Regions from separate parts of the Pseudarthrobacter sp. AB1 genome, predicted to be linked through region 1. Evidence: riboswitches for the same ligand, from Rfam matches in the RefSeq annotation. Region 1 holds a riboswitch; each other region holds the start of a gene.
The links. A riboswitch is a leader RNA that binds a small molecule or an ion and turns the genes downstream of it on or off. The one in region 1 is predicted to bind cyclic di-AMP.
Positions count from the first base shown of each region.

Region 2: it holds a riboswitch for cyclic di-AMP, as region 1 does, so the genes downstream of both, DAD99_RS09030 (family 16 glycosylhydrolase) here and DAD99_RS05405 (hypothetical protein) in region 1, are expected to answer to the same signal.
Region 3: it holds a riboswitch for cyclic di-AMP, as region 1 does, so the genes downstream of both, DAD99_RS18735 (NlpC/P60 family protein) here and DAD99_RS05405 (hypothetical protein) in region 1, are expected to answer to the same signal.
Region 4: it holds a riboswitch for cyclic di-AMP, as region 1 does, so the genes downstream of both, DAD99_RS18630 (M23 family metallopeptidase) here and DAD99_RS05405 (hypothetical protein) in region 1, are expected to answer to the same signal.

Region 1 is NZ_PZKO01000018.1:40,730-48,345, reverse strand. It holds partial or broken gene DAD99_RS05415 (VOC family protein) at 1-64, shown strand, start outside; gene DAD99_RS05410 (HAD-IA family hydrolase) at 95-793, shown strand; gene DAD99_RS05405 (hypothetical protein) at 833-1,561, opposite strand; cyclic di-AMP (ydaO/yuaA leader) riboswitch at 1,567-1,743, opposite strand; gene DAD99_RS05400 (HAMP domain-containing sensor histidine kinase) at 1,820-3,283, opposite strand; gene DAD99_RS05395 (response regulator transcription factor) at 3,377-4,117, opposite strand; gene DAD99_RS05390 (winged helix-turn-helix domain-containing protein) at 4,741-5,607, shown strand; gene DAD99_RS05385 (histidine phosphatase family protein) at 5,701-6,228, shown strand; gene DAD99_RS05380 (LysR family transcriptional regulator) at 6,206-7,153, opposite strand; gene DAD99_RS05375 (EamA family transporter) at 7,226-7,616, shown strand, end outside.
Region 2 is NZ_PZKO01000032.1:83,844-91,459, reverse strand. It holds gene DAD99_RS09045 (LuxR family transcriptional regulator) at 1-433, shown strand, start outside; gene DAD99_RS09040 (DegT/DnrJ/EryC1/StrS aminotransferase family protein) at 630-1,793, shown strand; gene DAD99_RS09035 (NeuD/PglB/VioB family sugar acetyltransferase) at 1,790-2,425, shown strand; cyclic di-AMP (ydaO/yuaA leader) riboswitch at 2,549-2,727, shown strand; gene DAD99_RS09030 (family 16 glycosylhydrolase) at 2,731-3,846, shown strand; gene DAD99_RS09025 (glycosyltransferase) at 3,976-5,142, shown strand; gene DAD99_RS09020 (lipopolysaccharide biosynthesis protein) at 5,139-6,590, shown strand; gene DAD99_RS09015 (aminoglycoside phosphotransferase family protein) at 6,587-7,597, opposite strand; gene DAD99_RS09010 (hypothetical protein) at 7,594-7,616, opposite strand, start outside.
Region 3 is NZ_PZKO01000067.1:110,330-117,945, reverse strand. It holds gene DAD99_RS18740 (cation-translocating P-type ATPase) at 1-732, shown strand, start outside; gene DAD99_RS18735 (NlpC/P60 family protein) at 843-1,601, opposite strand; cyclic di-AMP (ydaO/yuaA leader) riboswitch at 1,605-1,802, opposite strand; gene DAD99_RS18730 (heavy-metal-associated domain-containing protein) at 2,210-2,470, shown strand; gene DAD99_RS18725 (hypothetical protein) at 2,694-3,170, shown strand; gene DAD99_RS18720 (DUF305 domain-containing protein) at 3,325-3,936, shown strand; gene DAD99_RS18715 (F510_1955 family glycosylhydrolase) at 3,998-4,882, shown strand; gene DAD99_RS18710 (cytochrome c biogenesis CcdA family protein) at 4,887-5,636, shown strand; gene DAD99_RS18705 (multicopper oxidase family protein) at 5,688-7,283, shown strand; gene lgt (prolipoprotein diacylglyceryl transferase) at 7,295-7,616, shown strand, end outside.
Region 4 is NZ_PZKO01000067.1:96,970-104,585, reverse strand. It holds gene DAD99_RS18655 (phenylacetate--CoA ligase family protein) at 1-1,155, shown strand, start outside; gene DAD99_RS18650 (hypothetical protein) at 1,152-1,451, shown strand; gene DAD99_RS18645 (hypothetical protein) at 1,911-2,186, opposite strand; gene DAD99_RS18640 (TetR/AcrR family transcriptional regulator) at 2,239-2,784, shown strand; gene DAD99_RS18635 (four-helix bundle copper-binding protein) at 3,383-3,796, opposite strand; cyclic di-AMP (ydaO/yuaA leader) riboswitch at 4,695-4,897, shown strand; gene DAD99_RS18630 (M23 family metallopeptidase) at 4,903-5,679, shown strand; gene DAD99_RS18625 (hypothetical protein) at 5,902-6,240, shown strand; gene DAD99_RS18620 (TlpA disulfide reductase family protein) at 6,585-7,238, opposite strand; gene DAD99_RS18615 (hypothetical protein) at 7,473-7,616, opposite strand, start outside; gene DAD99_RS18610 (ATP-binding cassette domain-containing protein) at 7,610-7,616, opposite strand, start outside.

The DNA.
Region 1 (7,616 bases):
CTACTTTGCGGATCCCGACGGCAACAAGTGGGCGGTGCAGTACATCCCGGGCCGTGACGCCTAAGCCTGTGGCGTGTGAGGCAAAATAGGCAGCATGAACATCCCCGCACCTGCCGCCACGCGAACACCTGCCGCCACACGAACACTGACCTGTCGTGCCGTCCTTTTCGATATGGACGGCACACTGGTGGACTCCACGGCAGTGGTAGAAGAGGTATGGGGAGAATTCGCAGCCCGGTACGGTCTGGACATCGCCGAAATCCTGCGCACTTCGCACGGCATCCAGGCTGCGGATACCGTGCGCCGGTTCGCGCCCGCCGGAGCTGACGTTGTGGCGCTCACTGCCGAACTCGGCGCCATGGAAAGGGTGCGGACTTCCGGTATCGTCGCGTTGCCGGGGGCTGCCGAGCTGCTTGGCAGCCTCCCGGCCGAGGCCGTGGCACTGGTGACCTCAGCGGACAGGACCCTTGCAGACATCCGCATGGACGCCGCGGGACTCGCCATGCCAGCCACGGCCGTGACGGCGGAACTGGTCACACGGGGCAAGCCGCACCCGGAAGGGTATCTGAAGGCAGCCGGGCTGCTGGGCGTGCAGCCGGCGGATGCCCTTGTGTTCGAGGATGCACCCGCCGGAATCGCGGCCGGTGTTGCTGCGGGGATCCGGACTGTGGCCGTGGGCCCCAACACGGGCGAATTGCCGGCAGGAGTGCTCCACATCCCGGACTACCGTGCAGTGACAGTCTCCGTGGAACCGGACGCTGCGGGCCGGCAGATCATTTCTTTCCGGCTTTGACGCCAGCCTTTAACGCCGGCCCGGGGGACTCGAGTCGGCCTAGTACCAGTTGTGCGACAGGTGGAAGTTCAGGGCGCCGCACGGTGACTGGTAGCGCTCCTGGATGTAGTTCAGGCCCCAGTTGATCTGCGTGCGGTAGTTGGTGAGGTAGTCCCCGCCGGCGCTCGCCATCTTCTCAGCAGGCAACGACTGGACGATGCCGTACGCGCCGCTGCTGGCGTTGGTGGCCGTGGTGGTCCAGTCGGATTCCTTGGTCCACAGCGTCTGCAGGCACTGCATCTGGTCAGCGGACCAGCCGTAGGTCGCCAGTTGTCCGGCGGCGTAGGCTTGGGCTCCTGCGGGGTCGTTGACGGCCACAACAGGTGCCGGGACAGGCTCGGGAGCCGGTGCCGGGGCGGCCTCCGGGGCTGGGGCGGGTGCGGGTTCGGCAGCCTGTGGCGCTACGTTGATCTCGGCCGGTGCAGCTTCCGGCTCGGCCGGGGTCTGGATCTGGGCTGCTTCGAAGCTCAGCGTCGACTGGGCGCTGGCTTCTTCGGCGGACTGGTCCGCGCTGGCTGCAAGCGACGCGGATTCGGAAGCGTGTGCTGCGGCGCTGACGCCGACCAGGATGGCGCACGCCGTCGCAAACACGGCGACGCGCTGGCCCACGGAGGGAATCCGGGCTTCCTTGGACAGTGGGGACATAGCTGCACCGACGCGGGTCTGCTTGCGGTGGCTGCCGGACTTTGGGTCGCCCTGCGGGCGTGTTTCTACCTTGAATTCAGACATGATGGATCGCCTCTCACACCTGCGGAGTTAGCTGTCGGGTTCGGATGAGGGCATCCGGCCACACGGCACAATCACGTGTTGGCTTAACCCCAAAGGGCTCTTGGTGCCCGGGACGGTGGGTCCCCCGCCTCTGCCTCTGAAAACGGAATCCGGGAAGCGGCAGAGCTTGGCGTCATCCGGATATGCGGCCCAATCGGGATCCGCACCTTTTCTACGGTACAGGAGCTGGACGCTTAAGTCTCATTTTGGTAACAGGAGTCACGACGATGGCGTGTCGCCTTGCGGCATTCGGGATTCGGCTGCGCGTGCCGCGGCACCGGCAGGAAAGTGTAGGGCGAACTCTGTCCGCCCGGCCCGCGATGTCACTGCCACGCTCCCGCCGTGGGCCTCCATGATGGACTGGACAATGGACAGGCCCAGGCCGCTGGTGCCCTCCGACGCCCCGGCGCCCGAGGCCGGTGCCGTGCCCTTGCGGGCCGCGTCTGCGCGGGCAAACCGGGAGAAAACGTGGTCCACGAACTCCGCAGGGATGCCGCCGCCGTCGTCCGTTACCGTCACCACTGCGGCGCCATCGTCAGACTTCGTGACAGCGGTGACCACTGTGGTTCCGGGTGGCGTGTGCTTGCGCGCATTGGAGAGCAGGTTGACCAGCACCTGACGCAGTTGGGAAGCATCACCGGTGACGGCGAGCGGTTCGTCAGGCAGTTCAAGGCGCCAGCGGTGGTCCGGAGCTATGACTTTCTCGTCACTGACGGTTTCGATCACGAGTTGGGTGAGATCAACTTCGCTGAGCTTAAGGGGCTGTCCCTCATCGAGCCGGGCCAGCAGGAGCAGGTCCTCCACCAGGGTGGTCATGCGCTCGGACTGGTTCTGGACACGGGCCAGGGACTTCCGGCCGTCCGGTGTGAAGTCCTCGGTCATCCGCATCAGCTCCGTGTATCCGCGGATGGCGGTAAGCGGCGTGCGCAGTTCGTGGGACGCGTCTGCAACGAACTGCCGCACTTTGGTCTCGCTCCGCTGCCGCGCCTCGAGGGCACTGGCCACGTTGTCCAGCATCAGGTTGAGGGCGTGCCCTACGCTGCCCACTTCGGTTCCGGGGTTGGAGTTCGACGCCGGGACGCGCACCGCGAGTGCCACCTCGCCCGCGTCCAGCGGGAGCCGGGCCACCCGGGTTGCCACCTCGGAAAGCTGCTCCAACGGCTTCATGGTGCGCCGGATGAGCACGGTTCCTGCCAGCCCGATCAGCGCCAGGCCACCAAGGGAAACGAACACAAAAGTCCAGACCAGCGACGCCAGCGTGCTCTCCTTGGCAGCGAGCGGAAGTCCCGTGACCAGGACGTCGCCGTAGCCGGTTTCCACGGCCACAATCCGGTAATCCCCGTGGGACAGCGAACGGTCCACAGGAAAGCCGTTCCGGGTCAGCGCCAGCAGGGTTTGCTTGTCTTCCGCGTCGAGCGCCAGGCGTGTTGTGTCCGAGTTCAGGAAGCCGCCGCTGGGGATCTGGCTGTCCAGAATCCGCGCATTCAGCGTTCCCACGCTCTGCCCGCGGGCGTCGAGCGGGTCTGTCCGGCCGTTGAATCCGCCCAGGCCCGGACGGCCAGGACCGTTCGAAAGTTTGGCGGCCTGGCTCAGTTGTTCATCCAGCTGGCCGGTCAGAAAGGAGTCCATGGAAGCGTAACTGAACAGGCCCACGGCGCCGCAGATGGCAACCAGCAGCGCCATGGCCAAGAGGATCAGTCGCGTGCGCAGATGCCACGTGTCAGGTTTCAGCCAACTCCGGGCCGGTGTTGGGGTTGCTCGCGGTGAGGACACGGCCTAGTCCGCCGGCTTGATGACGTATCCGGCGCCGCGCACAGTGTGGATCATGGGCGGATGTACGGCATCCACTTTCTTTCGCAGATATGAGATGTAGAGTTCCACGATGTTGGCCTGGCCGCCGAAGTCGTAGTTCCAGACGCGGTCAAGGATCTGGGCCTTGCTGATGACGCGTTTGGGGTTCTCCATGAGGTACCGGAGCAGTTCGAACTGGGTGGCCGTGAGCTGGAGGTCATCGCCTGCACGGGTCACCTCGCGGGTGTCGATGTTGAGGACAAGATCGCCCACCACAAGTTCGGCTGTGTCCATCGCGGCAACGCCGGACCGTTGGACCAGGCGGTGCAGCCGCAGCAGGACCTCCTCCATGCTGAACGGCTTGGTCACGTAGTCGTCCCCGCCGGCCGCGAGGCCCAGGATCCTGTCCTGGACGGCGTCCTTGGCGGTCAGGAAAAGGGCAGGCACCTCCGGGGCGAAGGCGCGGATCCTGCCCAGCAGCTCAACGCCGTCGAAGCCCGGCAGCATCACGTCCAGCACCAGGACGTCCGGGCGGAACTCCTTGGCGAGCTTCACGGCCCCGGGGCCATCGGCGGCAACGGCAACAGACCAGCCGGCCATGCGCAGCCCCATGCTCATCAGTTCGGAGAGGCTGGGTTCGTCGTCAACCACCAGGGCACGGATGGGGGAGCCGTCCGGGTGGGTCAGCTGCGGGAGGTTGTTGGTCATGGAGTGCGAAGTGGCCATGGGACAACTCTCCGATCATTCGGTTAGCCCGCGCTATGGGGTTCCTGTGCGCACGCTGTGAATCCCAGCCTAGCGAGCTGAGTGATCAGGGACGGGTGCAGATAATGCGCGGGACGGAGCCGTTTCCGCTGGACAGGCGGCAATAGGCAGCCAGCAATGTCGGCAAGCCATGCTGCGGTGAATTTTAACGGCTTAACGCAGGGGCTGGACGAAGATTATTCGCAACGGGAGGCTATTTACGCACCCTTGACGGACATCAATCGCCATTTTGTCGTCTTATCAGAATGGTGACCCATGACACAAATCCGTATTTTGTCTCACTATGCGGAACAACGCACCCATTGTTACTTGCAAGTTCGCATTGTTACGTTGCACACTTTGAATTGTGAACAAGAACTCAACAGCACCTGCAGCCGCAGAATATTGGCCCAGCACATCCGCTGCTGCCGACATGCGCTGTTGTCGAATGCACGCCTGACCTTCTAACCCCACGAAGTTCCTAGGCATTCGCCCCCAAGCCCAGCGCCCCCCAGCCCAGCGTAGGGCGCCCTCCCCAGATCTCATTGCGGGGAAATTCAGCATTCGAGCCGCGATGACGGCCATTCACATTGAGGTAAGCATTCATGTCAGTTGCATCCGGATACGTCCACATCTCCGTCCGTAACGCAGGCAAGGCAGGCCAGGCCTCCGGCCTCCGCCAAGGCTTCGGCGCCCGGCCGGCATTCGTCCCGGCAGCCCCCGGCGCGAGCTTTCCTGCCCCCGGCTACGCACCGCAAGGCTACAATCCCAATTCCTACGGCCAACTCCGCGCTGTCCAGCCTGCCGAAGCCGCGCCGCTGACCGCGCCCACCCCGGTTATCGCTGGTCCAAACGCCGTGCGGCCCGTCGCCAACGACACCGTTGCCCGTGGATTTGTCCTCTACATGGGCATCGATGAGGAAACCGCAGCGGCTGCGGGAACCTCCATTGCCAAGCTTGCCCAGGAAATCCGCACTTACGCACAGACACTCGTGACCGGCGCCGAAAGCTATGCGGCCGTTGCCGTGGCCCCGGCCGGCACCCCCGGTTCCGCGCTCGACGTCGTCCGGTCCACCTTTGGTGACCCCACCGTGAATGCACAGAAGCGCACCGAGACTGCCCGGCTTCAGCAGCCCCAGGACCCGCGTCCGTCCGGTGTCCTGATCGACCTTGCCCGCCGAGAAGTCCACCTTGATGGCGAGTCCCTGAACCTGACCTTCAAGGAATTCGAACTCCTGAACTACCTGGTGGAAAACGGCACCCGCACGGTTGGCCGCGATGAGCTGCTCGAGGGCCTGTGGCGCAACGCCGAGGAAGTCCCCAACGAGCGCACCATCGACGTCCACATCCGCCGGCTCCGCTCCAAGCTGGGCCGCCTCGCCAACACCGTCCGCACCGTCCGCGGCCAGGGCTACCGCTTCTACGAGCACCCCGAAGTGATTGTCTGGGCCGCTCCGGAATACTCGATCTAGTCCTTACTTCAGTACCGCGCAAAGGCGGCACGACCCCTCTGTGCCTGTCGTTCGAGGGCGGCGCCGTGGGTCCTGCGGGTCTAGGCTTGGGGGATGAGCGACCACCACATCAAACGCCTGGTGATCATGCGGCATGCCAAGGCCGACTGGCCCGGCGGCGTGGCGGATCATGAGCGGCCGCTGGAGGAACGGGGCCACCGCGAGGCGCCCCTGGCCGGCAAGTGGCTGGTCAAGCACGGTATCCTCCCGGACTTTATCCTGTGTTCCAGCGCGCTTCGCACCCGCCAGACCTGCACCTGGGTGTGCTCCGAGCTGGGGGATAAGGCCCCGACGCCGAAACTTGAGGACGGCCTCTACGCCGCCTCCGCGCTGCGGATGCTCGCCGTGGTCAACCATGTGCCTGACACCGTGACCACGCTGATGCTCATCTCGCATATGCCTGGCGTCCAGGACCTCGCCATGCACCTGGCCGCACGCGACTCAAACCACGACGCCTACATGGACGCCGCCACACGCTACCCCACGAGCGCCCTCACGGTGCTGGAAACGGAAAAGTCCTGGGCCGAACTGGACGGGCAGGACGCCCGGCTGACCAAGTTCAAGGTCCCGCGAGGCCACTGATCGCAGGGGCCCCGGCAACAACACCGCTCGTCGCGGCGACCTCGCGCAGCAGTCCGGCGACGTGCTGGATGCCCGGGCTGGCCGCCATGGTCCGGCGGTACACGATGCCCACCTGCCTGACCTGCATGGGGTTGACCAGGGGCAGGCCGACGACGTCCGCAGGCAGCGCGGGCCGGCCGAGGCGGGGGACCAGCGCAACCACGGCCCCCTGCTCCACCAGGGCGATGTGGGTTGCAAAGTCAGGATCGTAGACCCGGATGTCCGGTACCCGGCCCCGATCAGCGAAGATCCGCAGCAGGGCCTCGTTGCAGATGGCGCCGTGCGGTGTGCTGATCCACCGCTCGTCCACGAGGTCGGCCGGTTCCACCTGGCTGCGTCCGGCCAGCGCATGGTCGCGATGCACCAGGACGTCCGCGACATCCTCGCACAGCCAGTCGAGCGCCATGTGCTCCGGTATCACCAGCGGGACGGAGTTCCAGTTGTGGACCACAGCCAGGTCCGCCTCGCCGTTGGCCACCCGCGCTACCGCTTCCCGCGGGTCCTCCGCCAGCACGCTGATGTCCAGGTCTGCTCCGGATGAAGCCAGCCGTCCCAGCAACGGCCCCACCAGGCCCCGGCAGGCGGTGGAGAAGGAAACAACCTTGAGGTGCCCTGTGGGTTTGGTCGGATCCGCCAAGAGGGTGGATTCCAGTTCTTCGAGCTCCGACAGGATGCGCCGGCCGTAGGCTGCCAGGGTGAGCCCGCGTTCGGTCAGCAGCACGCCGCGGCCGCGGCGCTCCAGGACGGGGAACCCTGTCTGCTTCTCCAGCTTCTTGATCTGCTGGGAGACGGCCGAAGGACTGAAGCCCATCACCTCCGACGCCGCTATGACCGAACCGTGGTGTTCAATCGCAGCCAATGCCCGGAGCGAACCGATATCAATCATGAAGCAAACGTACACGGTTTGACGCAAAATTCAACGCTGGTGCTTCATCGACCCTTCTGCGAGAGTGGGACCGTGAACCTCCGCCACTCCCTCCTTGCCGCCCTGGTCGCCGTCCTCTGGGGCCTGAACTTCGTGGCCATCGACTTAGGGCTTCATGCGAACGGAGGTGAGGTTCCCCCGCTGCTGTTTGTGGCCTTGCGGTTCCTCCTCGTGGTCTTCCCCTGGATTTTCTTCATCAGGAAGCCGGACGTCAGCTGGAAGGCGATCATCGGCGTCGGCGTCTTTATGAGCGCGGGCCAGTTCGGCCTCCTATACCTGGCCATGGCGCTGGGCATGCCGGCAGGGCTAGCCTCCCTGGTCCTCCAGGCGCAGGTGCTGCTCACGGTACTCCTGGCTGCCGGGTTACTGCGCGAGCGGCCCAGCCGGAGCCAACTGGCCGGCGTCGTTCTTGGCGTTGCGGGCC
Region 2 (7,616 bases), on a different contig from region 1:
GGAATCACTGCTGGAACGCGCCCGGACCGTGCTGTGCTACGCCGAGCGGCTTGGCACCTTAGGCCGCCTCCGGAGCGCCCGGGACCTACTGCTCCGAGCGAAAGTGATGTTCGACGAAGCTGGTGCCCGCGCCTGGGCCCAGCACGTCGACTCGCTGCTGCTTGACGAACGAGTGGCATCAGCAGGTGCGCTCGTCAGCCCCGCGATCCTGATGCTTGCAGACCACGAACGCGTATTGGCCCAAATGGTGGCCCGCGGGATGAGAAACAAGGAAATCGCGGCCACCCTGTATGTCTCCGTCCGGACCGTAGAAGTGCGCCTCACCGCGATCTACCGGAAGCTCGGGGTGGAATCACGCGCGCAGCTGACGGCCCTCGCTGCCGGCATGGAAGCCACACAGGCCAAGGAACCACTAATCTTTTCCATCCTTTAGCCCTCCAACCGGGCACAAACGCCCTGCAGGTACCCGCAGTTCCCGCAATGATCCGGGCCGATGCCCACACGGCAGCCGGCTTTCCGCACCGGAACGGCACCCGGCAGACTAATTTTGCAGTACGAACTGCGCACCCCCTGGACGAATGTGGGAAGGACTCGGACATGAGAACGGCCGCCGCGAAGGCCGGTGCCAGATGACGGCTGAAACCGTCCTGGCCCGCATCAACGTCATGGAACCCTGGCTCGGCGAGGACGAAGCCCGCGCCGTGGCGGAGGTCCTCGCCTCCGGCATGCTGACCCAGGGGCCGAAGGTCCAGGCGTTCGAGACGCAGTTCAGCGCCGTCCAGGAGGTGCGCCACGCGGTGGCGACCTCCAGCAGCACCACCGCGCTGCACCTGGCCCTGGTGGTGGCCGGTATCGGCCCCGGGGACGACGTGGTTGTTCCATCGCTGGCCTTCATCGCCGCCGCGAATGCGGTGACGTATGTCGGGGCACGGCCCGTGTTCTGCGACGTGGATCCGGCCACCGGCACCGTGACCGCACCTGCGCTCCGGGCCGCACTGACCCTTGACACGCGGGCCGTGATCGTGGTGGACCAGGGTGGCATGCCGGTTGACTTGGACCCCGTCAGCGAGTTGTGCGATCGCCACGAAATCCTCGTGATCGAAGACGCCGGCTCGGCTGTTGGCTCAGAATACAAGGGCAGGCCCGTGGGCACGGGGGCGGACATTGCCGTGTGGTCGTTCCACCGGGACAACCTGGTGACCACGGGCGAGGGTGGCATGCTGACAACCCACCGGGCAGACTGGGCGGCCCGGGCCAGGAGCCTGCGCGGCCACTCCCTGAGCGTGCCGTCGGCGGACCGTGGCAGGGCCCGCCCGACTGCGCCGGAGGTGTATGTCGAAGTCGGCTTCGACTACCAGATGACGGATCTGCAGGCCGCCATCGGCATCGTGCAGCTGGGGAGATTGGCCGGGATAGTGGCTCGCCGCCGGGAAATCGCCGCGAGGTATGAGGCAGGCCTCTCCGGCCTATCCGGACTCCGGTTTGTGGCCGATCCACCATACGGGACCACCAACTTCCAGTCATTCTGGCTTGAAGTCCTACCCAACTTCGCGACGGACCGTGAAGGGCTCCTGGCCCGCCTGGCCGAGGGCGGGATATCAGCCCGCCGCGGCACCATGGCGGCGCACCGACAGCCTGCCTATCGCTGGCGCGGAACGGGCAACGCAGGGCTCCAGAACACTGAACGGCTGACCGACCGGACGCTGGTACTCCCTATTTTCCACAGTCTGGACAACGTGAGCCTGAACCGGGTCATGAACAGCGTCCGGGTCGCTGCCGGGATGCCCCGGTGAGCGAACTGGTTCTGGTCGCCGCCAGCGGGCTGGCCCGGGAAGTTCTGACCATGGTCCGTGCCAGCGGTCAGTACGACGTGGTCGGGCTGCTCGACGACAACAGGGAAATGGCCGGCGTCACCGTGGACGGCGCGCCGGTGCTGGGAACCATTGACGATGCCCCCAAGTTCACCCATGCGCTGGTGCTGGTGTGCCTGGCGTCCGGAAAGTCCCGGGAAGCCGTAGTGGAACGGTTGGCCGCCCTGGGCCTGCGCGATGCCCGCTACGCCACTGCGATCGATCCCACCGTGGAGTGCCCGGAGGGCTGCCGGATCGGCCGCGGCAGCATTCTCCTGAAGAACGTGTCCCTAACGGCCTCCGTCACGATCGGAACCCATGTTGTGGCAATGCCTTCCGTGACTTTTACGCACGACGACGACGTGGCTGACTTCGCGACGTTCGCCGCCGGCGTGTCGCTGGGCGGGGGAGTCCGGATTGGTCGGGCGGCCTACCTCGGGCTGAACTGCAGCGTCCGTGAACGGACTTCGGTGGGGGCCTACGCCACGGTTGGTATGGGTGCCGCCGTTCTGAGCAACGTGCCCGATGGCGAAACGTGGGTCGGCGTCCCGGCCCACCCCATCGAACAGCGCTAGAACACAGCACCTGCCGCCGGGCGCAAGGGGACGCACCGCAACTGAGAGTTCCGTTACCTGATTGTGATTAATCGAATCCTGTCGTGTACGGTCGATCAGGTGGGCCGACCTTCCAGGCCCGAAACCGGGCAGACGCCAAGCTCTGCCGCTGCCCGGAATCCACAACATATTTAGGCAGAGGCGGGGGACCCAGAGTGTCCGGGCACGGCATTAAGCCGACCCTAGGGGTGGAGCCGCTTTACGCGGCCGGATGGCCTCATCCGAACCCGACAGCTAACTCCGCAGGCGTTGAGAGGCAATCACTTATGTCTGCATCCAATGATCAGCCGCGCACTCACGCGCGCCCATATTCTGACGAAGCCGCGTCGCCCACCCAGCGACGGTCTGTGCTGAAGAAGTCCGCGGTCCGTGCCAAGTCCAAGCGCAACATGTCGCTGACCGCGGCCGCTCTTGCCGCCCTGCTGGGAGTCGTATCCCTCGGCCAGGTCTCCGACCAGGCACCGCAGAGTGCCGAATTGAGCCGCGTCGCGGACACGTCCAAGCGTGACCAGGCTCCGGGACAGGTCAAGCGCGACACCAACGCTGTTCCGGCACCGCTGCCGGCCACGGACCCCTCCCCCGATCCGACCACGGCGCCTGCGCCTGCGCCTGAAGAGCCTGCGGTTGCTCCCGCACCCGCCCCGGTAGCGACGACAACGGCTGCTGCTGCTCCGGCACCTGCGCCCGCAGTGGCGCCGCTGGCCTCAACCGGAACTACCGGCGCCATGCCGGTGGGCGTTCCCGGCGCTTGGACAATGGCTTTCGCCGACGAATTCAACGGCACTGCCCTTGACACCGCCAAATGGTCAAACTGCTGGTTCGCCCCGACTTGCGGCACCATGAACAAGGTCACCACCAGCCCCAGCAACGTTTCCGTGGGCGGCGGAAACCTCGTCCTCTCCCTTGAATCGGCGACCTCAGGTTCGTTGGTTTCAACCAATCCGCGCGGCGGGGCCACCACTGGCTACGAGTTCACCACCGGCTACGTCGAAGCCCGGATCCGGTTCCCCGGCGACGGCACAAACCTCTACAACTGGCCTGCATTCTGGACCAATGGTCAGAAATGGCCTACCAATGGTGAGAACGACATCGCAGAGGTTTTGAGCGGAAAGATGACCGTCAATTACCACTCGACGTCGGGCGCCCACAACCAGGGCACGGTTCCCGGCAACTGGGGCAACGACTTCCACACCTTCGGGCTGCACCGGACCGCCAACTCGGCTGACGTCTACTTCGACGGCGTGAAGGTGAAGTCCTACGCCACCGACGACGGCGGTGCACCGCAGTACATCATCCTCAACGTCGGCGCCTCAGGCAGCTCCCCGGCTGCCTATGGTGCCGCGTCACAGGTCCAGGTTGATTACGTGCGCGCCTGGAAGTAGTACCGCCATCATGTGAGCGGACGACGGCGGGAGGATCCTGCCGTCGTTCGCTTTCTTTAATTTTGTGTAAAGCCGCAGTTGTTGCCGCCATTCAGGCAGAACACCGCACCCGCAACGTAAACTCTTGCAATGAAGCTTCTGTACATCACAGAAAGCGTGCCCAACCGCGACCCCATGCTGGGGGACGGCAGTTCCATGATCCCGTTCGAGGTCTTGCGGAACCTGCCCGCGGACATAGCTGTGACGCTCCTAACCTTCGCGGGGCCGGTGGATGTGCCGGCCGAAATTCGCACTCGCTGCAACACCGTGCACGTGATGCCCACCCGTCGACGCGGCTGGGCCGCCATCCTGTCTCTCGGAGGCCTCACTGGCTTCGGAAAGCACCAACGCTCAACCGCCAAAGCGCACACCACCGCGGCTAAACTTTCAGCTGCCCACGAAGCCACCCTGATCCACGGTCCGCATGCCCTGTTTCTCGCCCACTCCGTAACCGGGCCCCTGGTCCTGCAGACGGTGGATCCATGGTCCATCCGTGCCGCGATGGAGACATCCGTCGCCCACGCGCTGTGGCCCGCATACCGCTTCAGGGAATTCCTTGCCGTGCGGTCCGAGCGGAGGCTGCCGCCGCGTGCGCGGCTCCTCACCGTCGGAGCCCAGGATGCCGTCTCATGGTCCGAGCATCTCGCGCGGCCCGCCAGGAGTATCCCCAACGGCGCCGAACGGTCGACGCGTCGGGCCTCCACAGCAGGCAGTCCCGTGGCCTGTTTTGTCGGCAGTCTGAACTACGGCCCCAATGTCGACAGCGTGGGCGTTCTGATCAACAAAATTGCCCCGCTGGTGTGGCAACAGGTTCCGGATGCCAGGTTTGTACTCGCCGGGCGACGACCCGCACCCTCCGTCCGCGCACTGGCTGGCCCGAGGGTGGATGTCCTGGCCAACGTGCCGTCGGTCCTGGAGGTCTTCCACTCCGCCGACGTCGCCGTCTTTCCCGATGAGCACGGGGTAGGCATCCGGAACTCTGTCCGGGAAGCCCTGGCCGCTGGCCTTCCCGTCGTTGCGACGCCCGTGGCCGCCCGCGAGCAAGCTGCCCACCCTTTGCTCACCGTTGAACCTGACCCGCAGGAGTTCGCCGATCACATCGTGCGGCGGTTGACGACGCGCGGATGGCACCGCCCGGGAGCGGACGAAGCCTCCCTCCGAACGTGGCGGACGGTGGCCCAGGAATATGCGGATGAGATCGGCAAGGCAATCAAGTCCGATTCCGCCGGCATCCTGCACGGAAGGTCCCCGGCATGAGCCTCGCTCCCGGTGATCTAACCCGCGCAGGCGTCCGCGGAGCAGTGTGGCAGGGGCTGGCATTCATCTCCGGCAGGGTAATCGTTCTGATCACCACCATCATTCTGGCGCGACTCCTGTCCCCCGAGGAGTACGGCCTGGTGGCGCTTGCCTTGGTCCTTATGGCGTACGCCGAGACCATTGCCGACGCCGGTGTGGCCCAGGCGCTCGTCTATCTGCCACGAACCGGAGTCATGGCACGGTCCGCCCTGCTGATTTCCGTGCTGCTCGGTGGTGTGCTCGCCACCGCCATCGTCCTGGCCGGGCCGTGGATTGCCAGCCTCTTCAATCTGCCAGGTGTGGGGCCACTGGTCCAAGTACTGGGGATCTCTGTGTTGGCCACGTCCTTCGGCGCGGTCCCGGAAGCCCTGCTGCGACGGGATCTGAAGTTCAAGCCCCTGACCCTGGCACCCGTGGTCCGGGCTGCCACCATGGGAACCGTGACCCTGGTCCTGGCCTTTGCGGGCAACGGCGCGTGGTCACTGGCCGTGGGTACGGCGGCCGGGTCCGTTGCTTATGCCGTCACCTGCTGGTTTCTGGTCCGCAAAAACGCCCCTTGGCAGATCTGGCGCGTGGGCAAAGATGCTCTCCGGGCCAACATCGCCTACGGGGCGCCTGTAGCGGGAAGCAGTCTGCTTGCCCGCCTGATTTTCGACGTCGACTACCTCATCATTGGTCTGCTGCTGGGCGCGCAGGCTTTGGGCTACTACACACTGGCCTTCCGGCTTCCCGAAGCCCTGATCCTCAACGTCTTCTTTGTCCTCTCGACGGTCCTGTTCCCGCTTTATGCCCAAGTACGCGGCGATCCAGACCGGCTTCGCGGCGGATACCTGAAAAGTGTCCAGATCCAGACCCTGTATGGGGTGACCGCCGGCGTGGGCTTGGCGGTTCTGGCTCCGGTTCTGGTGCCTCTGCTTTTCGGACAGAAATGGACCGAGGCGGTGCTGCCGCTGGTTTTCCTCGCCCTGTACGCAGCAGTGCGGTCCCTCGGCGCGGGTGCCAACGACGTCTACAAGGCGCTTGGACGCCCTGGCCTCTCCATCGGAATTTCCGTGGCCCGGCTGGTGATCCTCGTGCCGGTCCTGTTCGTCGCCGCCCAATGGGGCATCGTCGGCGTCGCCTGTGCGCAGTTGACAGTGGCGTTTGTTTTCGCCTGCGGCATGCAGGCTGTCGCGGCCCGGGTGATCAAGATCCGGGCGAGCCGCCTGGCCGGCGCCGTCGTCCCGGGCGTGGTCTGCGGGGCCGCTGTTGGGGTGGCCGGGTTGGGCACACTGGGACTTCCGTTCCTCGGTCCCATAATGACCACCGCCGTCGTGGTGGTCATGGCCATCGGGCTGGTGTACGCCATTCTGCGGCTGGGATTCCCGGCCCTGCTCAGGGAACTGCTGAAGCTTGCGCGCCGGGCCTAGCGCTCATGCAGCACGCCTGTCACAACGTGCCGCCATAGCCAGAAATCCCGATCGGAGGCCACTGCCAGGCGGACCTGGTCTGTTTCGGGCCCAGGGCCCGTCTGGCGGTCCAGTCGGTACGCAAGCGTGGCCGCCGACCGGGCCCAGGTGGCAATAACCAACATTGGAAGCACTCCGGCGTCCACCCCCCGACGCCTCAGATGGGCGGCGAGCGGTACCAATGCCCACCCGCCTGCGCCGAACGCCTTCTCAAAGGCCGCTATCTGCGCGCCCCGATGGAATGCGTGTTCAGTGGATTCGCTGAGGTACTGAAGGTAGAAAACCAGGTCATGGCCCGGAACACCATCGGTGCGGGCCCGCTCCCAGTCCACCACCTGCAAGGTTCCGTTGTCCCGAAGGAAGAGGTTGGGATGGCTTAAGTCCCCGTGCTCCACGATGGCGGGCAACGGCACGTCGTGCAGCGGCGCCAGAAGCTCGTGAGTGCGTTTGACCAGCTCCTTGGTTTCCGGCTCGTCCGCAACCAGCCGGCAGAGAGCCTGCAGCGGCTCGCCAATGGTCCGGTCGTACCATCCGTCATTCTGGGCTGCTGCCTGCGTGCACGGCAGCGCGTCTACAAAGTCCGTCCCCGCGCTGACGGCGCCCGATAGGTCCGCGACCACAAGCCGGGGATCAAGGGGGGCTCCAGTCACAGCGGTTTCCACGAGCACTGTGTGGGCGCCGACGTCACAGACAGTCACCACATGCGGGACACCGGTGGCAGGTCCGGCGCCGAGCTGCCTCAGAACCTTGGCTTCGTGCCGCACGCTGTCGTTCTCGCCCGGCTGCCGCGGCACCTTCACCACAAGGCTGGGCTCCCTCGCTCCTGCCGCGAAAATCAGTGCCACCACGTGCCGGGACGTGATGAATCTGGGTGTCAGCAGGACGGTCTCCCACTGCCTGCCAATGCCGTATTTTTCGAGCTGAAGCTCCTCATAGCGCTCTGCCAGGAACCGGTCAACGAATGTCATTGCGGCTCCTCCGCCGAGG
Region 3 (7,616 bases), on a different contig from region 1:
GCCGGCCGGGCCGGCTGGCTGGAGGATAACGGCATCACTCCCGCCGCGGACAACTACACGGCGCTGCGGTCACAGGAGGAAGCCGGCGCGACCGTCATCTGGGTCGGCATTGATGGTGAACCCGAGGGAATCATCAGCCTCACCGACACGGTCAAAGAAGGATCTGCGGCCGCGATCGGACGGCTGAAAGCTCTGGGGTTGCGGCCCGTCCTGCTGACCGGGGATAACGCATCGGTCGCCGCCGCCGTGGCCGCCCAGGTGGGTATCCCGGCGGAAGATGTGATGGCCGGAGTCCTGCCCGAGGGCAAGGTGGAGGCCGTCCGGCGGCTGCAGGCCGGCGGAGCCATAATGGCGATGGCCGGTGATGGCGTGAATGATGCTGCCGCCTTGGCGCAGGCTGATCTGGGCATCGCGATGGGCAGCGGCACCGACGTGGCGATTGCCGCCGCGGACCTGACAGTGATGGGCAGCGACCTGGGCCAGGTCGCGGACGCCATCGAGCTCTCCCGGCGGACGCTGGCCACGATCAAGACCAACCTGTTCTGGGCGTTTTTCTACAACGCCGTCGGCATCCCGGTCGCGGCCCTCGGTCTGCTAAATCCGATGATCGCAGGAGCCGCCATGGCAGCCAGCTCTGTGCTGGTGGTCAGCAACTCCCTGCGGCTGCGCCGCTTCACCGGACAGAAGAGGACGGGGACCCCGATCGTAGCGGCGCGCACACCGGTCCGCTGACCAGGCATCAGGATGCCCGGCCGCAAGAGGAGCGATCCTGCGAAGGGCATGGAGAAGGCCGGTGATGCGCTGCCCCCAAGGCAGCGAATCACCGGCCTTCTCGTTGTTGGTTACCCGGCGCGGACGAAGGTGACTGAGCCTTTGGCTGTCATCCACGTCAGGGGGTGGACTGCGGTTTCGTTCTTGCCGTTCAGGCCCGAGCTGAGGACCTGGCCGTTGCCGACGTAGATACCCACGTGTCCGGGCTGCATGACCATGTCCCCGGGCTGGGGGTCCGTGACGACGGTGCCGTAGTTCATGAACTGCATCGGTCCAAGATCCCCGACGGGGATCCCGGCAGCATTAAGGGCGTTCTCCACCAGTCGGGTGCAGTCCTGGATCATGCCGATCTGGGCGTAGGCGGCCGAAACCATGGTCGCGTTCACCCCTCCGGCGGCCGGAGCAGCAACCGGCGCAGCAGCGGGGGCTACGGTGATGGTAGCTTTCGCCGGCGCGGCGGAAACTGCCGGCGCGGCTGCAGGCTTGGGTGCGGGGGCTGCGGGCTTGGGTGCCTCCACGACGGGGGCTGGTGTGGTGCTGACAGCGGGTCGCTCGTAGGAGATCCTGACGGTCGCATCGGCGCTCAACGGCGCCGGAGCCTGACTGGTCACCTCAAGGTTTGAAGCCGGTTCGGCATCGCGCTGCGCGGGGGCTTCTGCGGCCTGCGCGGCGATGCCACTGGTCAGAACCAGGCCGGAAGCAGCTGCGATAACGGCCGCCTGGCGGCCTACACCTCCGGCGTTGTCGGCGAATGTCCTGGACAGGGCCGCGAGCGGGCTTGCCTGGACGATGACCGCGCGGTGGCGGCCGTGAGTTCTGCGAATGGACATGAAGTGGCCTCTCCCAATGCCTGCGGGGTGAGCTGTCGGATTCGGATGGGAGTCACCCGGCCGCGGTCCTGCACCAAATGCAGTACAGCGGCTTCACCCCAAGGCCTGCCCGAAGCAGGCCACAAATTGGGTTCCCCGTCTCTGCCGGACGAAATATGCGATCGGATCCCGGGCCGCGGCAGAGTTAGGCAATCAGCTCGGGAGTGCCGCCTTCGGAGAAAACCGGCACGAATTCGACCGTACAGGAGAGCTGACCCAATGTCACATTTGAATAACGGGGCCACCCGAGGGCAGAGGACCCCGGCCCGGTGATGCAACCCGACCCCGGCCTGCCGGTCTAAACAGGGGTGCGCCGGGGGCCCGGCCGCTCACGCCGGCTGTTCGATCTCCGCGAGGGGACGCCGGCATCCACCTTGCCAAGAATACCCCATGGGGGTATCATTCAGGTGTTGTCAGTGAAGTGGTTTGTCCAGGCCGGTGCGCTTTCCGGCCGTTACAGCCGTTCAACCCCAGCGCGTCCCCATGATTTCTCTTGCACAGGACCAAACTGACATGTGTGCACTCGAAACCCGGACCGGGCTGCCCATCGTGGCCGCTGAACCGTCCGGATGCAGCTGCTGCTGCTCCACCGCTTCCCGGACCTGGCGTCGCCGGCACTTCAAGGCAGCGACTACTCCGTCGAAGGAATGACCTGCGGGCATTGCGTCCACAGCGTTGAAAAGGCAGTGTCCGCCCTCGCCGGAGTGGAGGCCGTCACCGTCGAGCTGGTGGCCGGAGGGGCAACCCGGCTCAGCGTCTCCGGCACCCCTACCAAAGCGGAGATCCGGGACGCTGTCACGGCCGCCGGGTACAGCCTCACCAGCAGGTAGTCCAACGCCCGCCCTGACGGACAGCGCCGCTGCCGCCGTCAGGGCAGACTTTCCAGCCAGGAGAGGGCAACAATGGAAGATCACAATCATCACGGCCCTGGACGCCCAGTTGTTGCGCAGGGTGAAACTGAATGCTTCCCAGGTTCGTTGAACTGTAAGCCCGGCAGGGTAGGATCCCTGCCGTACCCTTAAACCCATGAATGGCTACGGAAGGAGGAACACCATGGCAGCAACCGGATCCGTCCGCGTCACGGCGTTCCTGACCCGTGCCGTTCTGCTGACGGGATTCCTGGCCATTGTGGCCGGGATCCTCGGTATGCACATCATGACCGGAGCCCACTCCATGCCGACGGCCACCCCAGGCATGGATACGGCCGTTCAGCAGATACAGAACCCGGTCAGCCATCCCGGCCGCGCCCCTGCACAGTCTTCCCAGACGGCCTCCGCGGCCGGGCCCGGGATGCTTGCCGGATCAGCTTCCTCGTGCGCCGATGCCACCAATGCCGCCGGCTGCCAGAGTATGTCGGCGATGGACGCGGTCTGCGTCCTGTCCCCGGCGAACACCTCCCTGTCGGCGCCGCTGCCCGGCACCGCACCGCTCCAGACCCCTGACACGAATGCCCTCGCCAAGGCAACTATCAGTTATTCCTTCCCGCCGGAGAGTCCTTCCCCCGGCGACCTCTGCATCAGCCGGACGTAAAGCTGCGCTGCGCCGTGTCCTGCCCGGCGCACCCTCCACGCCACGCTTGCGTACCCCCCCCTGCATACGCCCGCCTGAGATTCGGCGAGCCCTGCAGCCACGCTATCCACAGCGGCGCCTGACGCCGGTCGATATTTTGAAGGACCTGATGTTGATGAAGAAAACACTGACCATTTCCGCTGTCACCATCGCCGCGGCGATCGCCCTGGCCGGTTGTTCCGCGGGTTCGGACGGAGGGAGCATGCCCGGAATGAACCACGGCAGCTCCGGGATGTCCTCCAGCTCCGCGCCCGCTGTCGCGGACTTCAACGACGCCGACGCCATATTCGCCCAGATGATGATCCCGCACCATACCCAGGCCGTGGAGATGTCCGACATGATCCTCGCCAAGGAAGCAATCCCGGTCCCCGTGACGGATCTGGCCACGAAGATCAAAGCGGCCCAGGCACCGGAAATCGAGAAGATGACCGGCTGGCTGACCAGCTGGAACCAGCCCACTGAGATGCCCACGGACATGCCCGCCGGGCACAGCATGTCCGGCATGATGGGCGATGAAGACATGGCCAAGCTTGAAGCCGCTCAGGGAACCGAGGCGGCCAAGCTGTTCCTGACCCAGATGATCGCCCACCACGAAGGCGCCATCATGATGGCCAAAACTGAAACTACGGACGGTAAGAACGCCGAGGCAGTCCAGCTCAGCAAAGACATCGTCACCTCCCAGGAAGCTGAAATGCAGGAAATGAAGGACCTGCTGGCCGCCCTCTAGCTGGCAGACCCTGCGCCTCCCCTTCACACCTCTTTTTCGTTCCGTCACCTGGAGATTAATCGTGCCTGCGCGCTCTCTTAAACGTTCCCGTATCATCGCCGTCTCAGCCGCCTCACTGTCCCTGGCGCTGTCCCTGGCTGCCTGCGCCCCGTCCATTGACCCGACGGCCGACACCCCGTCATCAGCCGGCTCCGCCACAGGTCTGCCCAGTGCTCACATCCATGGCCTGAGCGTCAACGGTGAAACCGGCCAGGTACTCCTGGCGACGCACGAGGGCCTGTTCGACGTGTCCAAAAAGCCCGCCGTCAGAGTCGGACCCACGAACGATCTGATGGGCTTCACCGCCGCCATGGAGCAAGACGTCTTCTACGCTTCCGGCCACCCCGGGACAGGCTCGACGCTGCCCAACCCGCTCGGACTCATCAGGACCAGCGACGGCGGCAAAACCTGGGAGCAGCTCTCCCGGCAGGGCGAATCGGACTTTCACGCCCTCGCCACCACCAAGTCCGGGATCGTGGCCTTTGACGGGACGCTCCGCACCAGCCCGGACGGAAAAACCTGGAAGACCGCCGCCTCCAGCTTTGCCCCGGCAGTACTGGCCGGGAACCCTTACAGCGATACCGTTCTCGCCACCACCCAACCGGGCCTGCAGCGTTCCACCGACGGCGGCGCCACCTGGGTCCTGGACAAGGCAGCCCCGGCGATCCAGTTCGCCGCGTTTGCCAGCGCCACGGAAGCCGTCGGAGTCGAACCCGGCGGCGCCGTCCACTACTCCCCTGACGGCGGGGCCACCTGGACCCCGAAAGGCAAGATCAGCGGCGCGGTCCAGGCCGTCGCAGCGACCGAAGGGTCGGACGGGAACCCCTGGATCTGGGCCGCTACCTCTACCGGTCTGGTGGTTTCCACGGACGGCGGGGCCACGTTCCGGTCCTCTGACGCGGACTGAACCGATGGATATCGGCGGGTACTTTGCGTCCATGGTGAGCTCCGGAGCGTTGCATATCGCCATCCCGCTGGCCATGACGGCAGGGCTGGTGTCTTTCCTCTCGCCCTGCATCCTGCCCCTGGTGCCAGGCTACCTGGGCTTCGTGTCCGGACTGACGGACCCGACGCAACCGCACAACCGCCGCCGGGTCCTCACCGGCGTCGGGCTCTTTGTCCTGGGTTTCGCCGCCGTATTCACCCTCTACGGGGCCGCGTTCGGCGCCATCGGCTCCTGGCTGCTGCGCTTCCAGGATGCCCTGATGCGCGGCCTCGGTGTCGTGGTGATCCTGATGGGACTGGCGCTCCTGGGCCTGGTCCCCTGGCTACAGCAGACCCGCAAACTCACCCTCGGCCGCAGGACAGGACTCGCCGGCGCACCCCTGCTCGGGATCGTCTTCGGGCTCGGCTGGACACCCTGCATGGGCCCGACGCTGAGCGCTGTCCTGTCCCTGAGCGTTACCACCGGCAGTGCCGGACGCGGCGCGCTGCTGGCCTTCGCCTACTGCCTGGGCCTGGGCATCCCCTTCGCCCTGACGGCCATGGGTTTCGGCTGGGTCAGCAACACCCTTGCCCTGGTCCGCCGCCACATCCGGGTCGTCAACATCGCCGGCGCCTCCATGCTCATCATCCTGGGGGTCCTCATGGTTTCCGGTGTCTGGGTGAAGTGGATCTACCAGCTCCAGAACCTCTCCGGAACCTTCCTCACCCCGATCTAAAACCCCGCACCTCCATGGGTCCCCCATTGAAGCCCGATCAGGAGAACTCCTATGAATACCCTCACCGATCATCACCTCGGCCGCCGCCGTTTTCTGAGCCTGTCGGTCGCCGGGGCCGCCGCTGCGGCTCTCGCGGCCTGCACCAACACCCAGGGCACCGCCGGCCTCCCGGGCCGTATCCAGCCCACCGATCCAATCGTTGCCGACTACGAAGCCCGCCGGGCGGCCAGCGGAAAATCCGTCACCCGAAACCTGACGGCAGGTACCGTCCAGGCAACCGTCGCCGGCAAACCCCTCACCACCTGGGGATACAACGGCGGCCTTAACGCGCCGGTACTGCGGGCCGTGGCCGGGGACCGCCTCCAGGTCCCGCTGACCAACAACCTCAAGGACGAAACCAGCATCCACTGGCACGGCCTGGCCCTGCGCAATGACCAGGACGGGGTTCCCGGCCACACCCAGGACCCGATCGCCGCCGGCGCCGCGTTCACCTACGATTTCCGGCTCACCCACCCCGGCACGTACTGGTACCACTCCCATGTTGAGATGCAGCGCGAAAGGGCACTCTACGGAGCACTGATCATCGAGGACCCGGCAGAAAAACTCGTCTACGACCAGGACTGGGTCATCGTCCTCGATGACTGGATGGACGGTATCACCGGCACCCCCGATGATGTCCTCAAAGAACTCTCCGGCGGCATGCCCATGTCCGGCGGCACGATGCCCGGCATGGACCACGGTTCCATGTCCGGCTCCATGTCCTCCGCATCCCCTTCCCCTTCCGACCCCGGGTCAGCGGGGATGGGGATGAAGCACATGCTGATGGGCTCCCGCAGCGACTTCCTCGGCGGGGACGCCGGGGATGTCAGCTACCCGTACCACCTGTTCAACTCAAAATCCCCGGATGAAGCGGACACCTTGGCCGCCGCGGCCGGACAGGTGATCCGGCTGCGGATCATCAACGCCGCCGGAGACACCGCCTACCGTGTGGGCATCCCGGGCCAGAAGCTCACCCTCACCCACACCGACGGATTCCCGGTCGTCCATCAGGACGTGGACGCCGTCGTGCTCGGGATGGGCGAACGCATCGACGCCCTCATCACCGTCAAAGACGGATTCACTCCCGTGGTGGCGCTGACCGAGGGGAAAATCGGCCAGGCACTGGGATTTATCAGCACCGGCACGGGAAAACAGCCTCTCCCGGCCACCCTGCCGAACAAGCTCGAAGGCACCGTGGTCGACGGCGGTCAGCTCAAAGCAGCCCCCGACGTCGTCCTCTCCGCCAAAACGCCTGACCGGACCCACGAGCTCAAACTCACCGGCGGCATGGAGAAATACGACTGGGGCATCAACGGGCACCGCTTCGACATGACCAAGCCCTTCGAGAACGCCTTCGATATCAAAGCCGGCGAACGCGTCGAGGTGCGATTCATCAACGACACCGACATGTGGCACCCCATGCACCTGCACGGCCACACCTTCCAGGTCGGTGCCGACGGGGCGCGCAAGGACACCGTGATCGTCCGTGCCAAGCAGACCGTCACGGTGACATTCGACGCCGACAACCCGGGCCAGTGGCTGACCCACTGCCACAACGCCTACCATGCCGAACGCGGCATGATGGGCGTCTTCTCCTACATCAAATAAGGGACCCGACCATGAACACCCCTGTCATGACAGAACTGATCTTCCCCTCCCCGACCGTGAGCGCCTTCCAGTTTGGGCCGCTGACCATCCGCTTCTACGCCCTCGCCATCATCGCCGGCATCGTTGTCGGTGTCTGGCTCACCGCCCGGCGCCTGCGGTTCCGGGGCGGCACCATGTCCCAGACCCTGGACATCGTGACATGGGCGGTGCCGTTCGGCATCGTCGGTGGCAGGCTCTACCATGTCATCACCGACAATCAGCTCTACTTCGGGCCGGGCAAAGACCCCTGGGGCGCGGTCCGGATCTGGGAAGGCGGCCTCGGGATCTGGGGCG
Region 4 (7,616 bases), on a different contig from region 1:
GCGGACCTGATGGACCACTTCGACGAGGCTGTTACCACACCGGACTTCAGGTTGGCGGATCTGGAGAGCCATCTGCGGTCCCTGACCGAGCACGGTGGAGACCCGGGGATGCCGTGGAAGGGCCGGTGGTGGGCGGCTGCGACGGCAGGGACCACTGGCCGGCGGGGAACGTTCGTCTGGAACCGCTCTGAGTGGGGGACTGTCCTGGCGTCCTATGCCCGGGCGAACGATTGGGCAGGGATCTCCGCCGGCCCCACCCGGCCCCTGAAAATGGCCCTCGTGAGCTCCCGCGTCCCCACACACCAGTCAGCCGTCGTCGGCGCCTCGCTGCGCTCCAAGCTCATACCGACCCTCCGCCTGGACGTCACCGCACCCATGGATGAGACGGTCGCAGCGCTCAACCGGTTCCGGCCCAGGGTCCTGGTCGGCTACGCCTCAGCACTCAAACCCCTCGCCGCTGAGCAGCGCGCCGGCAGGCTGCACATCTCACCCCAGGGCGTGATGTCCGCCTCCGAAGTGCTCAGCCCGCACACCGCCGCGGAACTGGAAGCGGCGTGGGGGAGCGCGCCCTTCGACGTGTACGCCGCCACCGAAACAGCCGGGATCGCCTCCCCGTGTACCTACCGGAACCGCCATGTCTATGAGGACCTGCTGATTATCGAACCCGTGGACCAGGACGGGAATCCAGTGTCGCAAGGGACAACCGGGGCAAAGCTCCTCGTCACAGTCCTGTTTTCGCGGACCCTGCCGCTGATCCGCTACGAAATGTCCGACACCGTGCGGCTGGGCGGACGAGATTGCCCCTGCGGACGCTCCTTCACTTTAATGGAGGACATCGAAGGCCGGATCGAAGACGTACTCCACCTGGCAGGCCAGGCCGGAAGCGTAGATGTCCACCCGATCGTGTTCCATCACGTTCTGGACCAAGCCGCCCTTGCCGGATGGCAGGTAATCCAGGAACCCTCCGGGCTGCGGGTACTCCTCGCGGGCCTCGCGCCCGGAGCGTCCATACAGGGAGTCCGGACGGCAGTAGGCGACGCCCTCACCGCGGCAGGAGTTGTGCCGACTGGTGTGGATGTACACCTGGTGGAACACCTTGAACGGACAGCACTGGGCAAGGCGCCCTTCGTGCGCGGGTTGAAGGGCCCGCGATGACAGAGTCACCAACCGCCGCTGCTGCTTTGCCGCCTTTTGACGCCGTTATATTTGATCTGAATGGCGTCGTCAAGGAAACGGCGGCTGTGCATGAGGCAGCATGGACCGAGCTCTACGAGGTGCTTAAAGATCCGCGGGTCCCACCAACGGCACGCAGGAACCCGTTCAACACCAGGGACTACCAGAAGTATGTCGACGGCAGAGGCCGCAACTCCGCCGCTGTTCTAGCAGCCGGGGGCCTGTCCCGAGCCTTTGACCTGGTCATCGATGGCGAGATTGCCCGGAAGCGGGGCTAGCCGGGAAACCAGACCCCGCATCGTTCCTTGAAGTGGTGCACCGGCTGCGCAGATAATGTTCTCGGGCACGATGACCGGCTTTGTCGCAGCCCCTTCGAGGCGGTCATCGATGGATTTCATGGACCGGTAGGGCAACGCGGAGGCGGCCATTGACGCGGCCTCGGCCCAGCCCGGCCGCATGGTTTCCGGGGTCAGGCACCGGGCCAACAGTGTTGCCGCATCCACAGCCTTGGTCGCGCGTCGTATGACGGCAGCGGGTCTCCCGGGACGGTCAGGTCTTATGCCTTCAATCTGCGGGACTTCTTCGCTTTTCTCGCACCGCGGCGGTGTTCACAGCAAGTTGATTGCTGCGGGATAGGCCACCGGGAATTGCATACCGGGCACCGTCCGGTCCTGCGCCGGGCATCGTCTGTGGCATCTGACCTGTGGCAGGACCTGTGACGGAAGCTTTGCGTCTGGCTACGCCGTTTGCCGTCGCGCCATTGCCTGCTGTTTTTCAGTTTTTCCCTGCCCGTATCGCGTGAGCCCACGAGGTTTATAGATTGACAGCACCGTGGTGACAACCAGCGCCAGCAGCGCAGCACCGGCATCAAACACGAGCTGGACCCGCATGCCGGTCATGTCCGCCGAACCCAGGGATGAAGATGCTGCGATTTCCGCCATTGAGGTAACGGGCTGCAGATGAACCAGCAGCAAGGCGCTGGCCACGGTGGTAATCATGAGCTTGATCAGCACCCAGTAGTGACGGAACAGAGATGTGGGGATGCCGAAGTTATGGGATGAGACTGTGGAGACACATCGCGGGGCAGTCCTGACCGCTATCTTGGACGCTGCCGCAACCCTGGTCGCCGGCCATTCGGCGGCTGCGGTGACGATGTCCGGTATCGCCCAGACGGCCGGTATCGGCCGCGCAACGCTCTATAAGTACTACCCGGATGTCGAGACGATCCTAGCGGCCTGGCATGAGCGTCAGGTCCATGCGCACCTGGAAGTCCTGACCCGGATTAGGGACAGCACGCGGGGCGCCCGCGAGCAGCTTGAAGCCGTGCTGGAGGCCTACGCCTTCCTCTCACACTCCGGGCACGGAGCAGCCGACGCCGTCGCCCTGCACCAAGGCGCACATATGGGCCCCGCCGAGCGCCACCTGTCGGGATTTCTGACAGAACTCCTGCGCCAGGGTGCGGAAGCCGGGGTATTCCGGGGGGACGTAGCCGCGGATGAACTCGCCGCGTTCTGCCTTCACGCCCTCGAAGCGTCCGCCGGCCTGACATCGCCGGAGGCCGTTCACCGGCTGGTCAAAGTCACCTTGGCCGGGCTCCACCCGGTGCCCTGAGTAGGCAGGTGTCCCCTGGGACCTGCGCCTGCAGGCATCCCGGGACCGACTGCTGCTGTCCACCCCGGGTCGTCAGTCTGGGCTTCGATCAAAGGTGAAGCCACAGGCGCACCGGTACATCAGCACGCCCCCGGACGGCTCCGGGGGGTGACTGACCGATGCCTCCGGGAAGAGAAGTACAGGCATTTTGTCGGCCGGGACCAGACGCATAGGCTCACCGCAATGCATGTGGGTGGCCAGCATTCGCCGCAGCTGCGGGTCGTCGACCGGGCTCCCGGACGCGGCACCTATCCCGGCCAAGGTGCCGCCGGCAGGAGGGATGGACCCCTGACGCGGGCCTGAGGGCTGCCTGGGTTTCATTTATTCCTTTCGACGGAAGATGGCGCCACGGTCGCCGAGCGATTCGTGGCGCTGGTCGCGCCCCCGACACGGATTAACGATTCGACTGGCACTTTCCTCCCCTTGGATGCTCCGGCGGCAGAGCTCAGGGACGCATTGGGGGTTGCCTTAAGGCCGGGATGCCGCCGGGCAGGCCTTCCCTCGGGTGCCGGATGTCGTTGGATCTCCGGTCACCGTTGGGTAGGGCCGTGGGGCAGGGTCAGCCGAGCGAGCCGAGAAGGTCGTTGCATGCCCTTTCGCAACGGCGGCAGGCCTCGGCGCAGAGCCGGCAGTGTTCATGCATGCCTGCGTGTTGTTCGTATTCCTCGGCGCAGGCCTTGCAGATGGTGGCGCAGGCCTGCAGCACCGCGCGGGAGACGTTGGCGTCATAGCCGGTGTGGCGGGAGAGGACGTTTGCAGTGGCCGCGCAGATGTCCGCACAGTCAAGATCGGTGCGGATGCATTTGGTCAACTCGGCGACCATGTCTTCGCCGAGGCAGGCATCAGCGCAGGCGGTACAGGCCTGTGAGCAGTCAAAGCACGCCGCAATGCATTCGGCGAGCATGTGCTGATCGATGCCGCCGAGATCCTTCGGGTACGCATCGAGCATCTTGTGGGTGCTTCCGTGTGTCATTTCTTTCTCTCTTTCCAATATTGAACGGGAGGAACCTGGTGCGGAGACCAGCTGATGTTTTCTGATGTGCCGGCTGTTTGGCTGATGTTCTTTCTCGGGCCTCCTTCTGATCGGCTGAAGGCAGGACCCAAAGGGCGGCCCGCACGCGGTGTCTACGCCAGCCAGGTCGAAGGGTGCCACTTGCCGGCCATATGGCCTGGCGTTCGCGCGGCCGGACGGGGAGAACGTGCGCTTTATGTCCGACTGACAGACAGTTGAGTTAGGGTTAGCGCCTGCCAGCTCAGCGGTGCTTGGGGCCTGTTGGCGATGTGGGATGCCGGGGGCCGGGCGCGCGGGCCAGCGGAATCCGGTATGAGCGTTCCTGACCTTGGCTGCGCCGCGTCGGTCACAGCAACAGGCCACGACCGTGGACTGACTGCCCGGGTGTCTCCGGTCTCGTGGCATCCTCTGCGCGGGCCCCCGCGGAGCACGTCGGAGGCGGATTGGGCTCCGACTGGGCTCACTCTGTTCGAACGTCCCCGAGGGTTCTCCTGTCCCCCGGGGATCGCAGTCTCGGGCTGGCGCTGTGCGGCGGCGCCAGGCCTGGGGTCTGACACGCCCACCACGTGTTCCTGTCCATCGCAGAAGGTAACTGGCCCGGCCGAAAGGAGGACGACCACGAGGCAGGAAAGGACAGCCCGCGGCGCCGCAAGCCTGCGGACCAGCAGTGGAAGCGTCGAACGTTGAAGGGCCATCTGGTCTCTCCTGAAGGCAAGTCCCGCCCAGCGTAACCTTCCGGTGCCCCGCCAGTCACCATGCCTGTCCCCTTAAGCCCAGAGCGCTTTTGATAACGGATTTGTAACTTAAGCCGACGCTTCGCTAAAGTTGGATAAGCACATACCCCCAACGGGTATGGATGTGACCGCTTCGCCAAACCCCGCCGGCGGTCCGTGAACCTGATCTTTCTCAGGCGGGGGCGGAGGACCCAACTTTGGTGCGTAATGATGCACCTTGGGGTGAAGCCGACCCTGTGACTGCGCGTCCTGATCGCGTCCTGCAGGGCAGCCGGACAGTCCACTCGTCCGAATCCGACAGCTAACTTCGCCGGCGCCGAGAGGACCGCTATCTTGCCTGCCCAGCCAAAACACGGCCGTCGCCGTGCCCTTCCGGCCGCTGCCTCACCACGCCGCCGTCCGTTTTTCCAGGAACCAACGTTCCGGCTACGCGGCCAGCAGTTCGGCCTAACAGCAGCCGTCACAGGAATGATTGCCCTCACTGCTCTGTCCGCGGCGCAGGCTGACTCCGGCAGCCGCGCTGCGGCCCAGGACAGGCCGGCGGCCGTGGCAGCCGCGGCTCCGGAAGCAGCGGTTACGGCAGCAGCTGACACTGTTCTTACCTTTGACCGCCCGGAGGTGACCTCCCAGCCGGCGCCTGCGCCCGTTGCCCCGGCGCAGTCCGCGGGGGCGGTTAAGGCACCCGAGGCTGCCCCCGAGCCCGTGCCGGCATCCCCATCCACGGGGTTGCGTTCCCCGCTCGCGTCGATTAACGTCAGTTCCCCTTTCGGCTTCAGGATCAGCCCGATCACCGGGGCCGTGGGGGAAATGCACACCGGGATCGATCTGACCGGGGCGTGCTCGACGGCGGTCTTCGCCGCCGGTTCCGGCACTGTCACCGAGGCCGGCTGGAGCCCGTACGGTGGCGGCAACCGGATCGTCGTTGATCACGGCAACGGGCTGAAGACCACTTACAACCACCTGGCCAGCATCGGTGTCTCCCTCGGACAGGCCGTGGTTCAGGGCCAGCAGATTGCAGGGGTAGGCACAACCGGTGCCTCCACCGGCTGCCACCTTCACTTCGAGGTCATGGTCAACGGCCAGACCGTCGACCCGGCTGCCTTCATCTAAGAGGCCCGGCCCGCAGCCTTTTAGATGGCTGCGCTGACTGCTTGCGCGTGAAGGCGGCAGCCGCGCGATGAAGCGGTACAGTTGCGGGTGCGTCCTGCACCCTGTTTTTGACTTTCCTGATGGACCTGCGCTCACTGCCAGTCAGGGTTCCAGACCCGGGCGGATAACGCAGGAAGGCCGTCTGCGGGCGCCCACATATCGAGCCGGACAAAGGACTATACAGTGCAAATCCCGATGGCAGCCGCAGGCCTGTACGCCCTGGCCACGACGCCGGCCCCGGGTCCCGGGAACGAAGGGCTGAGGCCAGGGCTGGATGCGGATCAGGTAACTCCCGGATTCCTGGGTTTCGCGATGACGGCGTTCATGGTCATCGCAGTTGTCCTGCTCATGGTTTCCATGACCAGGCGAATCCGGCGCGTGCGATACCGGGCGCAGTTTGAGCAAGGAAGCGAACCCGTTTCGGCAGGGACGGACGACAACGCCCCCAGCCAGCATGGGATCAACAGACCCGAGGCGACCAACGGAACCGGACGGGGCGGCGAAAGCCCCGGACGGGACTGAGGCCGCGGCTCCCGCGGCAGGCTAAGTCGTCCAGGTCCTCGGTGGTTCCCGCTGATCACCTGGCCGTGAAGGCTATGGCGGACATAGCCCCGGCCGGGGGACATTGAGTGGCGATGTCCGCCGCCCTATTGTCCCTGGGAGCCGTCGCGTGGATTTTTTAGTCAAACGGTTGCTCCGGGTGTGCCCCGGTCCACACCCGGTACCTGTCTCCTCCTATAGGGCTCATCTTCCTATTCCTCTCCTGAAGGACCTTTGCTAGACCAGCCACGGAGACGCTCTGGACTTCCGACGCATGTCCGGAAGGCCCTGCCGCCTGGGTCCACTTGGTTTCCGGTCGCTGACCGCTAACCCGGTGCCACGGCTCCTGTAATGAGGGATTTGAGGATGCTCTGGTCGGCCAGGCCCAGGATCCGCGCCGCGACTCTGCCTTCTCTGTCCAGAACGAGTGTGGAAGGGACAGCCTGGGGTGGAACGTACTGGGACATGGCCAGCAGGATGCCCCCGTCTTTGTCGTGCATGCTGGGGTAGGTGACGCCGAAGGTCCGTTCGAATGCGGCGGCGGTAGGTTCCTCATCACGGATGTTCACGCCGAAGAAAGAGACGCCTTGTGTTTTGAACTCCCTCGATAGCGCCTCCAGCCGTGGAGCTTCGAGCCTGCACGGCGCACACGCGGCGTACCAGAAGTTCAGGACGATCACTTTTCCGGCCCAGTCGCGGGAGTTCACGGCTGTCCCGTCGTACAGTTGCCCCGTCAGCACCACCGGGGGTTTCCGTTCGGCTGCAGCATATTCGGTGACGGAGCCGTCCCCGGCGATGTAGTTTTTGTTGTCACCGGCGCTGGCCTGCCGGGCGAGGGTATCCGTGGAGCCGCAGCCCGCGAGCAAGGGCAGGCCAAGACCAAGTATTCCCAGGGAGAGAAGACGGCGGCGGGGTAACCCGGCCCTTTGCACGGGTCCTGGGGCAGCGGGTGGGGCCGTCGAGGGGCGGAACTCATGCATGATTTGTCCTTTGATAAAGGCCGATGCGAAGTTGAATGGGGTCGCGGAAACGTGGGACCCGCAGGGCAGCGGTTGCGGCGGTCGCCGGTGTTCTCGAATGTCAGTTCTCAGGCTCGTCAGGGCGTCTGCTGAATGGGACACCGTGATCGGCCTGAGCGTGGCGTGTTCCATCTCCGTGTCCCTAAGTGCCAATAAAGCGATGGGGAGCGGGAGTAGGGGAGCGGGCTTTGCGCATCACTGCTGCCCCCCGGTTGTGCGTGGTCCGTGCAGGTGTTCGTGGTTCGGCGCCTCCAGCTGGGCGTCGGTGAGGCTGTCGAAGGAGCTCGCTTCGTTCCGGTCGCTGCGTGCGAAACGGACGAACATGAGGATGATCAGGGG